2 regions of the Sphingobium sp. B10D7B genome follow, and region 1 is predicted to be linked to the other one. Evidence: predicted binding sites of a transcription regulator. Region 1 holds the regulator's gene; the other holds the start of a gene.
What was found. Region 1 encodes LexA, which represses DNA repair genes until DNA is damaged. Its sites were predicted from a motif close to GTTCCNCNCTTGTTCT; they were not measured.

Region 1 (7,284 bases):
TGGTTGGGACGGCTTCATGCGCGAGCGGAATCGGTGCTGGAGGCCGAGCGGGCGCAACTGCCACTGTGGGTGCCGATCCTGCTGGGCGCCGGGATTATCGCTTGGTTCACTCTGCCTGCGCCGCCGCAGTGGATGGCGTGGATCGCCTTCTGGCTGGGCGCCGCCGCCGCGTTTGGCGCCGTGGGGCGCGGAGGACGCTTGCCTGCTGCGCTGGCCGTCGGCGCGGTGCTGCTGGCGGCGGGCTGTCTGCTGATCTGGGCTAAAGCGCTGCTCGTGGCGCAGCCACCGCTCGCACGCGCCGCGGTGGTGGAGATGGAGGCGCGCGTCCTCTCGGCGACGCCCCTGGCTGCACGGGGACTGGTGCGGCTGGAGGTCGCGCCGCTATCCCGGCCCGATCTGCCGGCGCGGGTCCGCATCAACGCGGCGCCCGATCAGATGGCAGAGGAGATTGCCGCAGGGGACCGCATTGCCGTCCGAGCGCGGCTAATGCCGCCTGCACCGGCTGCCCTGCCGGGCGCTTATGATTTTGCGCGGACGGCCTATTTTTCCGGCCTCGGCGCTACCGGGCGGGCACTCGGCAAAGTGCAGCGCCTCGATGCGGCAACCGCTGGCGGGGATGCGCGCGCGACTCTCGCCCACCACATCGCCGCGCGGTTGCCGGGACCGGAAGGGACGATCGCGATCACGCTCGCCACGGGCAATCAGAACTGGATCAGTGAGGCGGATGCGGACGCGATGCGGCGCAGCGGGCTTGCCCATCTGCTCTCGATCAGTGGCTTGCACGTCTCCGCGCTGATCGGCGGCGTGATTCTCATCATGGTCAGTCTGCTTGCGCTTTCGCCGACCCTTGCGCTGCGCTGGCCGGTGCTGATGATCGCCGCCTGCGTGGGCGGCGCGGCGGGCATCGGCTACACTGTGTTCACCGGGGCGCAGGTGCCGACGATCCGCTCGTGCATTGCCGCTCTGCTGGTAATCGCGGGCATGGCTCTGGGCCGTGAGGCCATCGGGCTGCGCTTGATCGCGACCGGCGCGCTGATCGTGATGATCTTTTGGCCCGAGGCTGTCATCGGCCCCAGCTTCCAGATGAGCTTCGTTGCCGTGACCGCGATTGTGGCGCTTTACGAATATCCCCCCGCACGGCGGCTGTTCGAGCGACGCGATGAAGGGCGGATAAAGCGCTGGACCCGCAGCCTCGGCGCCTTGCTGGCGACAGGTTTGCTGGTGGAGCTGGTGCTGACGCCGATTGCCTTCGCTCATTTTCATCGCTCGGGCCTGCTTGGCGCGGCGGCCAATATGATCGCCATTCCACTCACAAGCTTCGTGGTGATGCCGGCTGAGGTGCTCGCGCTGGTGCTCGACGCTGTGGGGCTGGGGGCGCCCGTGTGGTGGGTGGTCGGCGTGGCGCTCAAGTTCCTTCTGTGGATCGCGCATAGTGTCGCCAGTCAGCCCTTTGCCACGCTGTCGCTGCCCGTCTCCAGCGGACTGGCCTTTGCGCTCGCCATGATCGGCCTCTTGTGGCTGATGCTTTGGCACACGGCGCTGCGATGGTGGGGCCTGCCTCTGGCGGCGCTCGGCTTTTTCCTGACATTTCTGGCACCGTCCGCCGATGTGCTGGTCACCGCCGATGGTCATCATGTGGCGGTGCGTCTGGGCGACGGGCGGATGGCGCTGTTGCGGGACCGGAGCGGGGATTATGTTCGTACCACTTTGGCCGAGGCCAGCGCCTATGACGGTGAGTTTGCGTCCCTGACGCAGGCGCCGGACACGCGATGCACGCGGGACATGTGCGCGATGACATTGCCGGGCCGTACCGGCCAGCCGCCGGTTCACCTGCTGATCAGTCGCTCGCGCCTGCTGGTTCCCTATCCCGAGTTGGTGGCCGCCTGCGCACAGGCTGATCTTGTGATTGCTGACCGACGCCTGCCGCCCGGATGTGTGCCGCGCTGGGCAAAGCTGGATCGGCCCGCACTGAGTGCCATGGGGGGCGCACTGGTCCTGCTGGACAGCCGGGAGATCGTGCCGGGCCACGACCCGCGCAGTCGCCATCCCTGGATAGCGGGCACCGGCTCGCGCTAGAGCCAGCGTCCCAAACCGCCCGTCTCAGTTATAGCGCCGCAATAGCCCTGCGAGCCGACCCTGAATGCGCACCTGCCGCGCCTCATAGGTTTGCGGCTCATGATCGCGATTGGCGGGGTCGAGCCTCACCTTGCGGCCGTCATGATGGAAATATTTGAGCGTCGCTTCATTCTCGTCGATGAGGGCAACGACGATCTGGCCATCGCGCGCCGTCTCGGTCCGTTGGATCAGCGCGAAGTCACCGTCGAAAATCCCTGCTTCGATCATCGAGTCACCGGAGACTTCCAGCGCGTAATGATCGCCGGCGCCCAGCAACGCGGCCGGGACCGGCAGCATGGTGTCGCTCTCCATCGCCTCGATGGGAAGACCGGCAGCGATGCGCCCATGCAGCGGAATTTCGATCACGTCATTGGCGGCGATAGGGATCGTCCGCGCCGGCGCGGTGGGCGCCTTGCGCAGCGGGGTCACGTTGGTGGCCGCCGCCGGCTCTTCCGTCCGCTCTGCCACGGGCATACCATCCGGCAGTTTGAGGATTTCGAGCGCCCGCGCGCGATTGGGCAGCCTGCGGATGAAGCCGCGCTCTTCCAGCGCGCTGATCAGCCGGTGGATGCCGGACTTCGACTTGAGGTCCAGCGCCTCCTTCATCTCCTCGAAACTGGGCGAGACGCCACCCTGATCGAGATGCTGCTTGATGTAGCTGAGCAGTTGCTGTTGCTTGGCGGTCAACATGAGTGGTTCCCCAATATGGAACGGACGGAGAACGTTTAGGAAACGAATCGAGCCACGTCAACACGGATCGGCCGAATATCTCGCGTTTCGGTGGGCGGGCGCTCCAGCCTTGCGCTAGCGAGCGATCAGGTCAGGATGTGCTGATCGGGCGCGATGGGCGCGGGGAGATCAGTCGCGCCGAGGCGGGCGAGCATTTCGCGTTCCACCGTCCGCGTCATAGCATCGAGCGGCAAATCGTTGGGATCATAGCCGAACGGGTCTTCCAGCTGATCGCCCAAGGCGTCCAGCCCGAAGAAGGTGTAGCTCGCCACCAGCACCGGAATGAGGGCCCACCAGCCCAGCGAACCAGCCAGGGCGAAAGGCAGCAACAGGCAGAAGACGTAGGTCGTGCGGTGGAGAATGAGCGAATAGGTGAACGGTACCGGCGTGCTGGCGATCCGCTCGCAGGCCGCCTGCACATCGCTGAGCGCCTTGAGCTGCCCCTCGATGAGCGAGTGGTGGATGGGATTGATCTTTTCATCTGCGGAGAGGCGCAAGCAGTGCGCGCCCATCTCGTAGAGCACGGTGTCGGTAGGGTTCGGGGAGGTGCGCCAAGGCCCATCCTTTACCCACCTGCCGATCGCGGCCGCCTCGTCATGCTGGCGCAGGCGGGCAGCAAGACCGTTGGTGAAGCCGCAGATGCCGCGGAGCAGCGGGGTGCGTTCCTCCTCAGGCAGCGAGGAGGTGAGTCGCGCGAAGGAGCGGCTCGCGATGATCAGCGCGCCCCATTGCTTGCGACCCTCCCACCAGCGATCATAACAGGCGCTGTTGCGGAAGCTCATGAAGATGGAGAGCGACAGGCCGATCAGCGCGAATGGAATGCCGCTGATCTGCGCGAACAGCCCGGGCCAGGCGCGCGCCGCGAGAATGGCCGCCACGCTGGCCACGGCGATGCCCGCCAGCCGATGCTGGATATGCGGCATGATCGTGCCGCGATAGGCGAACAGCACTTCGAGCAAGCCAAGGCGGTTGCGAACGATCACGGGCGGACATCTCCTGCCAGGGCACGCGGCCACCGGACATGGGCCGGGCACCGGGCGCGCTCGCCATGCGGAGGATGCGCGCGCAGATCAAGGATTAAGTGGCCGCAAGGGGAAGCGCGCAATGGGCGCTGAGGGAACCGGCGGAGATAAGAGCGGTTCAGCTCGAGAGACGATCACCACAAGAGGACCGTGCCATGCCCCTCAAGCTCGAAGGTTCCTGTCGATGCGGCGCCGTGCGCTTGTCCGTCGACAGCCACGCGCCGGTGCCATTCCTGCGCTGTTATTGCTCGATCTGCCGCAAGACCGCCGGCGGTGGCGGCTATGCCATCAATCTCCACGCCGACAAGCGCACGCTCAAGGTGCAAGGCGAGACCGCCATCTATCACGCTACGCTGGACGATGGTGAAGGCAGCTGCCAGGTCAGCACCGGCGAGCGGCACTTCTGCCCGTCCTGCGCGAGCGCGCTCTGGGTGTTCAGCCCGGAGTATCCTGACCTGCTCCACCCTTTCGCTTCCGCGATCGACAGCGATTTGCCCAAGGCGCCGTCGCTCGTGCACATGATGCTCGGATCAAAGGCGAATTGGGTCGAACCGCAGATCGGGCGGAACGACCAGTGCTTCGACGGCTATCCAGACGAGGGGCTGGAAGACTGGCACCGGGCGCATGGGCTATGGATTGAATAGGACGACGTCCCCTTATACGGCCGCGCTCTAAAGGCGGACGGCCCAAGTTAACGTGCTGGCCAACGCCTGCGCGGCTCCTGGCTGGAGAGCGCAACGGTGTTCTCGTCTTTCTCTTCAATGTTGATTATGTGCTTCGCCGAAAAGGGCAGCTCGGTGCCCAGCCAAAACTCATCATTTTCGGCAATGGAGCTTGGTTCGTTGTCAAGTACGCCAAGATACCCGTCCGCTGTGCGCTCTCTGACGAGAACCCACATCCGCTCCACCGCGACATTCTCATCAGCATCTTCGACGCTAATCCGAAAGATCAGCTTGGCTAGGTCTCCGGGCTCAAGGTTTTCTCGTTTTTGGCGGTCAGGTATCCAAAAGGTCTTTGGCGCTGCGGCATGATAGGTTTCCCCGTCCTCAAGAGACCACCCATCGATCTGAAAATCTGGCTCACGCATCACACAATATTACCTTTGGGGATAAACGTCCGCAAGGTACGGCCAATCGTCCGGAATCAGAAGGTCTGCTTCCAGGCCAAACTTGCCGTTCACGGGTCCTTCTTCACCGCTCCAAAGCGGTTATGGCTTTAAAAGCCGACTGAACGGACTCGACTCCGTTGTGGCGCCGCTGCGTTCGCACTGAGTAGCTGTTGAGCCTGTCGAAGCGGCGTATCGAAGGACTTACCCGTGCGCTGCGATGCTTCGATACGGGTCTTCGATACGCGTCTGCGGCGCTCCTCAGACCCTACTCAGCACGAACGAGGAAGGTTGAAGAAAGCCGGTATCCATAGCTTTTTTCTATCGATAGGAGCCGTAATGGCTCTTCAGGATCGAGCAAAGCTGCCCAGCCGGCTCTGTGCTTCCAACCCTCTAGCGCCATGCCAATACATACCCACATCGCGCACTTCCGCTGTAATCCACCCTTCACCCAATACTCTTCGCCAACCCTTGGCTCAACTTAAGCGCCCCGTTCAGCCGTGCCTTGGGATCACCCCAAGCGCGCTGGATGACGAGTTTGCTGTCGGGCCGCAGCTTGGCGATAGCGCCGAGTTTCTGGACGTAGCCGATCAGGCCCGGGAGATTGCGGCACTGGTCGTTCTGGAAGCTCACCAGCGCGCCGCGCGGGCCGATGTCGATCTTGGCGATGCCGGCCTTGCGGCAATTGAGCTTCACGTCGATTAGGGTCAACAGATTCTGGGTAGGGTCCGGTAGCGGGCCGAAGCGGTCGATCAGCTCGGCGGCGAAGGCCTCGATGGCGCCCTTGTCCTCCAGCTCGTTGATGCGGCGATAGAGGCCCATGCGCAGGTCGAGATCCGGCACATAATCCTCCGGGATCATGATCGGCGCCTCGACATTGATCTGCGGCGAGGACTTGTCCGGTGCCGGGGCGAGCGCGGCACCGCCGGCCTTGGCTTCCATGATCGCCTCTTCCAGCATCGACTGGTAAAGCTCGAAGCCAACCTCCTTGATGTGGCCGCTCTGCTCGTCACCGACGAGATTGCCCGCACCGCGAATGTCGAGATCATGGCTCGCAAGCTGGAAGCCGGCGCCCAGCGTATCGAGATCGGACAGGACTTTGAGCCGCTTTTCGGCCGTCTCCGTCGTCAGCCGATCGGCGGGAGTCGTCATATAGGCATAGGCGCGCGTCTTGGATCGACCCACGCGGCCGCGCAGCTGGTAGAGCTGCGCGAGGCCGAAGCGGTCTGCGCGGTGGATGATGATGGTGTTGGCGCTCGGGATATCGAGGCCGGATTCGACGATGGTCGTCGAGAGCAGCACATCATATTTGCGCTCGTAGAAGGCGGACATGCGCTCCTCCACCTCGCTGGCCGACATCTGACCATGCGCGGAAATGGCGCGCACTTCGGGCACCTTCTCGCGGAGGAAATCCTCCATGTCCGGCATGTCAGAGATACGCGGCACGACGAAATAGGTCTGGCCGCCGCGATAATGCTCGCGCAGCAGCGCCTCGCGCAGCACCACATCGTCCCAGGGCATGACATAGGTGCGCACGGCGAGGCGATCCACGGGCGGCGTCTGGATGACGGACAGCTCGCGCAGGCCGCTCATCGCCATTTGCAGGGTGCGCGGAATCGGCGTTGCGGTGAGGGTGAGGACGTGGACGTCCGCCTTGAGCTGCTTGAGGCGCTCTTTGTGGACCACGCCAAAGCGCTGCTCTTCATCCACGATCACCAGCCCGAGCCGCTTGAACTCCAGCCCCTTGGTCAGCAGGGCATGGGTGCCGATGACGATGTCGATGGTGCCGTCGGCCAGGCCGTCCTTGGTCGCCTTGGTCTCGGTGGTGCCGACAAGGCGGGAGAGGCGCCCGACCTTGAGCGGGAAGCCGCGGAACCGCTCCTCGAAATTGAGGTGATGCTGGCGCGCGAGCAGGGTCGTGGGGCAGATCAACGCAACCTGCGCGCCGGCCATCGCCGCAACGAAGGCGGCGCGCAGCGCGACCTCCGTCTTGCCGAAGCCGACATCGCCGCAAACCAGCCGGTCCATCGGCTTGCCGGCGGCCAGATCGTCAAGCACATCGCTGATCGCGCGATCCTGATCTTCCGTTTCCTCATAGGGGAAGCGGTCGACGAAGGCGGGATAGCCGGCGCTCTCCGCCTCATAGGCAGGCGCAGCCCGCAGGGCCCGTTGCGCAGCAGTGGCAAGCAGCTCTCCGGCGATCTCCCGGATGCGCTCCTTCATCCGCGCCTTGCGGCGTTGCCAGGCCTCGCCGCCGAGCTTGTCCAGCGCGACCGCATCCTCACCCGAACCGTAGCGCGAGAGCACGTCGAG
Region 2 (7,284 bases), 1.4 Mb from region 1:
CACCGTTGCCGGATAAGGCAATGGTCTACGACATCGTCTATGCCCCGCTGGAAACGCCGCTGCTGGCGCAAGCGCGCAAGCGCGACCTCATGTGTATTGACGGGCTGGAGATGCTGATCGGCCAGGCTGCGCTTGCCTTTGACATCTTCTTCGATGCCCAGCCGCCGCGCGAGCTGGATGCGCAGCTGCGCGAACGCCTGCTCGTGCCTGCCTGACCGCCGCTTGTCGGGTCTGCGCGTGAGACATCGTCCATTCCGCATCGGACTGACCGGATCGATCGGCATGGGCAAATCGACCGCCGCCGCCATGTTTCGCGCAGCGGGCGTGTCGGTGTTCGATGCCGATGCCGCAGTCCATCAATTGCAGGGGCCGGGCGGCGCCTTGCTTGGCGCGATTGAAGCGCGCTTTCCCGGCACCACCAGCGCTGCCGGCGTCGATCGCCGGATGCTTGGTGCCTGGGTGATCGGCCAGCCGGAGGAAATGCGGGCCCTGGAACGGATCGTGCATCCCGCCGTTGCCGGGGCACGCGCCGCCTTTCTGCGCCGCCACCGCAGCCGGCCGATGGTCGTTCTCGATATCCCGCTGCTGTTCGAAACGCGGGGCGAGCGGCAAATGGACATGGTCGTCGTTGTTTCCGCCGCGCCGTCTCTCCAGCGGCGGCGCGTGCTTCGCCGGCCCGGCATGACGGTAAAGCGGTTTGAAGCCATCAAGGCCAGTCAGCTTCCCGATCACCTCAAGCGACGCCATGCCGACCTGGTGCTGGATACGGCACAGCCAAAATGGCGGATGAGAGCGCGGATTTTTCGTCTCGTTGCTTGCCTTCGCACGGCGCTGGTCCGATAATGCCTCCCCAACGAGTGAAATGCCACGATGCGTGAAATCGTCTTCGATACTGAAACCACCGGCTTCGATCCGCTCAGCGGTGACCGTCTTGTCGAAATCGGCTGTGTCGAGCTGATCAATCGCATCCCGACCGGCGACACCTACCACGCCTATTTCAATCCCCAGCGCGATATGCCGGCCTCGGCCGAGGCGGTTCACGGGCTGTCCGCGCGCTTTCTCTCCGACAAGCCTTTGTTCGGCAGTAAGGCCGCAGAGTTGCTCGAGTTTCTCGGCGATTCCATGCTGGTCGCGCACAATGCGCGGTTCGATTTCGGCTTTCTCAATGCCGAGCTGGAGCGGTGCGGCCATCCCACCGTCGACATGGGGCGGATGATCGACAGCCTGACGATTGCCCGGACTCTTCATCCCGGTGCCAAGCACAGTCTTGATGCCCTGTGCAGCCGCTACGGGATCGACCGTAGCCACCGCATCAAGCATGGCGCGTTGCTGGACGCGGAATTGCTGGCGCAGCTCTATATCGAACTGACCGGCGGGCGTCAGATCGGCCTCACCTTGATGGCGGAAGAACAGATCACCGTCACCGTGACGACCACACAATCCATGGCCATTCCGGCTGCCCGTCCGTTCCGCCCGGCCCGTCTGTTTTCGCCGAGCCCGCAGGAACTGGCGCGTCATGCCGCGTTTCTGGAAAAGATCGATCACCCTTTGTGGCTCGATCGCCCGGTCTGAGGATTATCCTCACTAGGGGGCGCGCCACGTTCATAGACCATCAGGTCCAACAAGAAGGAGAAATCAGATGGAAATCCGCGTATCGGGTCATCAGGTCGACACTGGCGAGGCGCTTCAGGCGCATGTTGCCGAGCGGATGCAGGCGATCGCCGACAAGTATTTCTCGCGCACCATCTCCTCCAGCGTGACGTTCAGCAACGCGCCTCATGGCGCCTTTCGCTGCGACATCGTCTGCCATGTGATGGCAGGGCTGATCCTCAAGGGCGCGGGCGAGGCCCATGATGCCCATGTCTGCTTCGATCAGGCCGCGGAACGTATCGAAAAGCAGCTGCGCCGGTACATGCGGCGGCTGAAGGATCGCCACAGCCAGGCGCTCGCCGCCGAAGCGCAGCGTGACGCGCCGGGCATCGACGATGCCAATTATGTGGTCTTCCAATCCAGCGAAGCGGAAGAGGAAGTGGATGTCGACGCACCGGTGGTGATCGCGGAGATGCGCGTGGATATTCCGCGCGCCAGCGTATCCGATGCGGTGATGATGCTCGATCTGCGCAATACCAATGCGCTCATGTTCCTCAACAGCAGCACGGCCACCTTCAACATGGTCTATCGTCGCACTGACGGGACCATCGGCTGGGTAGAGCCGCCCCGCGCCTGAATGCGCTCGAGGGCTGCGCGCGATGCGCAGCCCTCCCCCTCCCCTTCCCCACCCCGTCCCCGGCAACCGGTTGACCCGAATGGCCTTTGCGCCTATCAGCCGGCCAAGTTTTTTCCAGGCGGCCATGATGGGTGGACTTCACCCCGGCGCAGAAATCCCCAGGTCGGCCGCAGGACACGGGTTGAACATGGATAATTTCAGCGACTTGCTCGCGGCGAACGCTGTTTCGTCCGCGGTGGCCCTTCCTAACAAGAAACAGCTTTTCCTGAAGCTGGGTCAGTTGGCGGCCGATGCCTATGGGCTCGATGCCGCCGAGGTTGTCGAGCGCATCACCGAGCGGGAACGCCTTGGCTCGACGGGCTTTGGTGGCGGAATCGCGATTCCACACGCCAAGCTGGAAGGCCTTGAGAGCGTCCACGGCGCCGTGGTGCTGCTGGCCGAGCCGATCCCGTTCGATGCGATCGATGATGTGCCCGTGGATGTCGTATTCATGCTGCTCTCTCCGCAGGATAGCGGCGCCGAGCATCTCAAGACCCTGGCCCGCGTCTCGCGCCTGCTGCGCAACGAGCGCCATCTTGCGCGCATTCGGGGCGTCGGCTCGGACGCCGCGCTCTATGCCCTGCTCGCCGGCGGCGAGTCGCGTGACGCAGCCTGACGGCACGCCGCCATCCGGCGAGGCCGCGCATTTCCGGGCGCTCGAACGGCTCTATGCCTCGGCGCCGATCAACGGATTATTCCCCTCAAGGCTAGATATCTCGGCCCCCGGCGAGGCGCGCATCGTCATCGACGTGACGCCGGACTATTTCCATGCCGCAGGCGCCACCCATGGCACGCTGTATTTCAAGATGCTGGACGATGCGGCTTTTTATGCCGCCAACAGCCTCGTCACGGATCGCTTCCTCCTCACCACCGCATTCAACCTGCTGTTCACCCGCCCGTTCAAGGCTGGGCCGATCGTAGCGGAAGGGAAATGGCTGAGCGGCAAGCGGCGCGTTTTTGTCGCCGAGGCGCGCCTTATTGATGCCGAGGGTGAGGAAGTCGGTCGCGGTACTGGCACGTTCATGCGCTCCACCATCCCGCTGGTTGGCCTGCCGGGTTATGTGCGCCCGGAAGCAGGAGACCAGTGACCGCGCGTCTGACGAGTCAGATCCTCATCGGGGTTCTGTTGCGCCGTGTCCAAGCGCAAGGGGGGCATGGCACCGTGCTTCACAAGGGGGAGCCGTTGAGCGGAACCATCGTCGTGCAGGCGGTGGATCGCGGCCGGACAATCGGGCTTTTTGAGCGTGTTACGTCCCTTGACGGGACTCTTTCTCTTACGCCCTGCGGACCACGGGATTTAACCCAAGACTCTGAAATATCACAATATATAGACAGAAGAACCCGGGTGGACCCCGATATCTGGTTCGTGGAACTGGATGTCGCAGACGGGGAACGGCTCGCCGTTGAGATACTGTGCACGAGTTGACAGTTCCCGGCTGAGCGGCCAAAGGCCCCACCAACTCGCGCAGGTTGCGTGTGGCCGTCATGGGGACAGGTCATCGCAAACACGCAGACGGGGGGCGGACCGGAGCGCTGAGCGTCGCACGATAGATGCGACCTGCATTCCGATCTCCGACCCACCGCACAGTACTGAGAATGAATGCCCAATCGTGTCGTGGTCGCCATCGTGGCGACCGTTGGACTTCTCTCGTCCACAATCGCTCTGGCTGCTGCTCCTGAGGGGACAGCCCGCCAAGGTTTCTCGACCATGCTCGAGGTTCCCGCCGTCGTCGCTGCAAGCCTGACGACTCCCGCAACGGTTGAACCCGATGCCGAGACGGCTCCGAACGAAGCCGCTTCTGCCGACTCTGTCGATTCGCTGGCCGAATTGGTCCAGCAGGCCAATGTCGAAGAGATTTCCGACGCTGATGCGAAATGTCTCGCCACCACCATTTACTATGAAGCGCGCAGCGAGAGCCTGACCGGCCAGCTCGCCGTCGCCAATGTCGTGCTTGAGCGGGCGCGGTCCGGGCGTTTCCCCACCAGCCTGTGCGGCGTCGTCACGCAGCCGGGTCAGTTCAGTTTCGTTCGTCAGGGCCAGCTGCCTACGCCGACCCATGCCGGTCAGTGGCGCACGGCGCGCGCAATCGCCCAGATCGCTCTGGATGGAAGCTGGGACAACCCGGTCGAAGGCGCCCTGTTCTTCCATTCCGCGCGCGTGTCGCCGAACTGGAAGCATGATCGCCTCACGCGCATTGGCGGTCATATCTTCTACCGCTGAGCCAACCAATCAGTCACCAGCCGGGCCGGGCCAGCAGAGCGCTGGGCCGGCCCGTCTCGTTTGAGCTTGGCTTGCAGTTGTTCCCATTGTGTTCTAATCCCGCCACATGGCCTCACATCCTGAACCTGCGCCTGAACCTGTGATCGCCTGCGATCCTGCATTGACCGATGGAACGGCGCTGGCCGTCACGCGAGGAGTGCTGCGTCTCTTTGCGCGCCACGATATTTTCGGCATTTCCGAAGTGCCGCTCCCCAATGGTCGGCGGCTGGACATCATGGCCGTGGATGCCCGCGGCCAGATCATTGCCGTGGAAATCAAATGCAGCCGTGCCGACCTGCTCGGGGACGGCAAATGGCCGGACTATTTCGATTATTGCGATCGCTATTTCTGGGCCGTGCCTGCCGGCTTTGATTTGACGCTGTTCGAGTCCGAGGCGCTGTGGCCAGGGCGCACGGGCCTTATCGTCGCCGACCAATATGATGCCGAGATCCTTCGCCCCGCGCCCAGCGAGCCTCTGGCGCCCGCGCGGCGCAAGGTCGAAGTGCAGCGGCTTGCACGCCGGGCGGCGCGCCGGCTGACCCAGATCACCGATCCGGACGGCCAATTGCTGTGGAGCAACGACGCCTGAGACTGGTCCCGGCTTCTGGGACCGCCGTTCCGTGCCGTTCGCGATGGACTTGGCATGGCCGGCAAAACGGCTAAGGTTGGCGCATAACAGTCTTTGGAGAAGTGCGTGAGCCAGCCCCTCTACCCTGTGCCTGCGAATTGGCGCGAGCGCGCCTATGTGACCGGTGACGATTATTCACGCCTTTATACGCAATCGATTGCAGAGCCGGACAGCTTCTGGCGCAAGGAGGCGGCGCGGCTCGACTGGATCAAGGACTTCACCCAGGTCAAGGACGCCAGCTTCCATGAAGCCAATTTTGGTATCAGATGGTTTGCGGACGGCACGCTCAACATCGCGGCCAATTGCCTCGACCGGCATCTGGCGGAGCGTGGCGATGTCCCGGCGATCCTCTGGGCTGGTGACAATCCCGATGAGAGCCGCACGATCACCTATCGCGAATTGCACGGGGAAGTTTGCCGCTTTGCAAATGTGCTGAAGGCGCAGGGCGTCCGCAAGGGCGACCGGGTCACCATCTACATGCCGATGATCCCGGAAGCGGCGATGGCGATGCTCGCCTGTGCCCGCATCGGCGCCATCCACTCGGTGGTGTTCGGTGGCTTCTCGCCCGACAGTCTCGCGGGGCGCATCACCGATTGCGATTCCTCGGTGGTGATCACGGCCGACGAGGGCGTGCGCGGGGGCAAGACCATCCCGCTCAAGGCCAATGTGGATGAAGCGCTGGACGACTGCACCTGCGTGGAATCCGTGATTGTGGTGCGCCGGACCGGCAATGCCGTTACGATGACAGACGGCCGCGATCATTGGTATGACGTGCTGCGCGACAGCGTCTCGGACGATTGCCCGGCCGAGGAAATCGGCGCCGAGGATCCGCTGTTCATCCTCTACACCTCCGGCTCCACCGGCAAGCCCAAGGGCGTGCTGCACACCAGCGCAGGCTATCTGCTCTGGGCGGCGATGACGCATCATTATGTGTTCGATTACCGCCCCGGCGATATCTATTGGTGCGCCGCCGATATCGGCTGGGTCACCGGCCACAGCTATATCGTCTACGGCCCGCTCGCCAACGGCGCGACGACGGTGATGTTCGAGGGCGTGCCGCATTATCCCGATTTCAGCCGGTTCTGGCAGGTGGTCGATCAGTTCAACGTGAGCACCTTCTATGCCGCGCCGACCGCGATCCGCGCCTTGATGCGCGAGGGCGATGCCTGGGTGGAAAAGACCAGCCGCAAGAGCCTGCGCATCCTCGGTTCAGTCGGGGAGCCGATCAACCCCGAGGCGTGGGACTGGTATCACCGCGTCGTCGGCGACGGGCGCTGCCCGATCATGGACACCTGGTGGCAGACCGAAACCGGCGGCCACATGATCACGCCCCTTCCCGGCGCGATCGACCTCAAGCCCGGCAGTGCCACCAAGCCGTTCTTCGGCGTGGTGCCGCAGATCGTCGATACCGAAGGCAAGATCCTCGAAGGCCCGTGCGAGGGCAATCTGGTGATTGCCGAGAGCTGGCCGGGCCAGATGCGCACCGTGTGGGGCGATCATGAGCGCTTCTTCCAAACCTATTTCAGCACCTATCCCGGCAAATATTTCACCGGCGATGGCTGCCGGCGCGATGAGGACGGCTATTACTGGATCACGGGCCGGGTCGATGACGTCATCAACGTCTCGGGCCACCGCATGGGTACGGCCGAGATCGAATCGGCACTGGTTGCGCATGCCAAGGTGGCCGAGGCGGCCGTGGTAGGCATGCCGCATGACATCAAGGGACAGGGCATCTACGCCTATGTCACACTGAATGTCGGCATTGAGGGCGATAACGACCTGCGCAAGGCGCTGGTGCAATGGGTGCGCCACGAGATCGGCCCGATCGCCACGCCCGATGCGATCCAGTTCGCCCCTGCCCTGCCTAAGACCCGCTCGGGCAAGATCATGCGCAGGATTCTTCGCAAGATTGCCGAGGACGCGGTGGATCAGCTTGGCGACACCTCCACGCTGGCAGACCCGGCCGTGGTGGATCATCTCGTCGCCAACCGGCAGCGCCCGGCGCGCTGAGGTACCGAGCGGCGTGGATTAATGGAATATTAGGCAAGATCCTTCACTCCCGGAGTCGACCTGTTCGGTTCCGGGGACCTGCCTGAATGTCGAATTCCGCCCATTCCGTTGATGTGGCCA

Region 2: a site for LexA is predicted at 4,567-4,582, ahead of M2331_RS15250 (MmcB family DNA repair protein). Genes of this name have one in related genera too.

What each region holds. Positions count from the first base shown of each region.
Region 1 is NZ_JAOQOQ010000001.1:1,853,634-1,860,917, reverse strand. It holds gene M2331_RS08845 (ComEC/Rec2 family competence protein) at 1-2,076, shown strand, start outside; gene lexA (transcriptional repressor LexA) at 2,101-2,805, opposite strand; gene M2331_RS08835 (bestrophin family protein) at 2,931-3,827, opposite strand; gene M2331_RS08830 (GFA family protein) at 4,022-4,510, shown strand; gene M2331_RS08825 (hypothetical protein) at 4,558-4,953, opposite strand; gene mfd (transcription-repair coupling factor) at 5,419-7,284, opposite strand, start outside.
Region 2 is NZ_JAOQOQ010000001.1:3,249,708-3,256,991, reverse strand. It holds gene M2331_RS15290 (shikimate dehydrogenase family protein) at 1-215, shown strand, start outside; gene coaE (dephospho-CoA kinase) at 238-843, shown strand; gene dnaQ (DNA polymerase III subunit epsilon) at 871-1,572, shown strand; gene hpf (ribosome hibernation-promoting factor, HPF/YfiA family) at 1,640-2,227, shown strand; gene M2331_RS15270 (PTS sugar transporter subunit IIA) at 2,415-2,882, shown strand; gene M2331_RS15265 (PaaI family thioesterase) at 2,842-3,354, shown strand; gene M2331_RS15260 (DUF1491 family protein) at 3,351-3,692, shown strand; gene M2331_RS15255 (cell wall hydrolase) at 3,867-4,487, shown strand; gene M2331_RS15250 (MmcB family DNA repair protein) at 4,594-5,115, shown strand; gene acs (acetate--CoA ligase) at 5,221-7,164, shown strand; gene M2331_RS15240 (NAD(P)/FAD-dependent oxidoreductase) at 7,251-7,284, shown strand, end outside.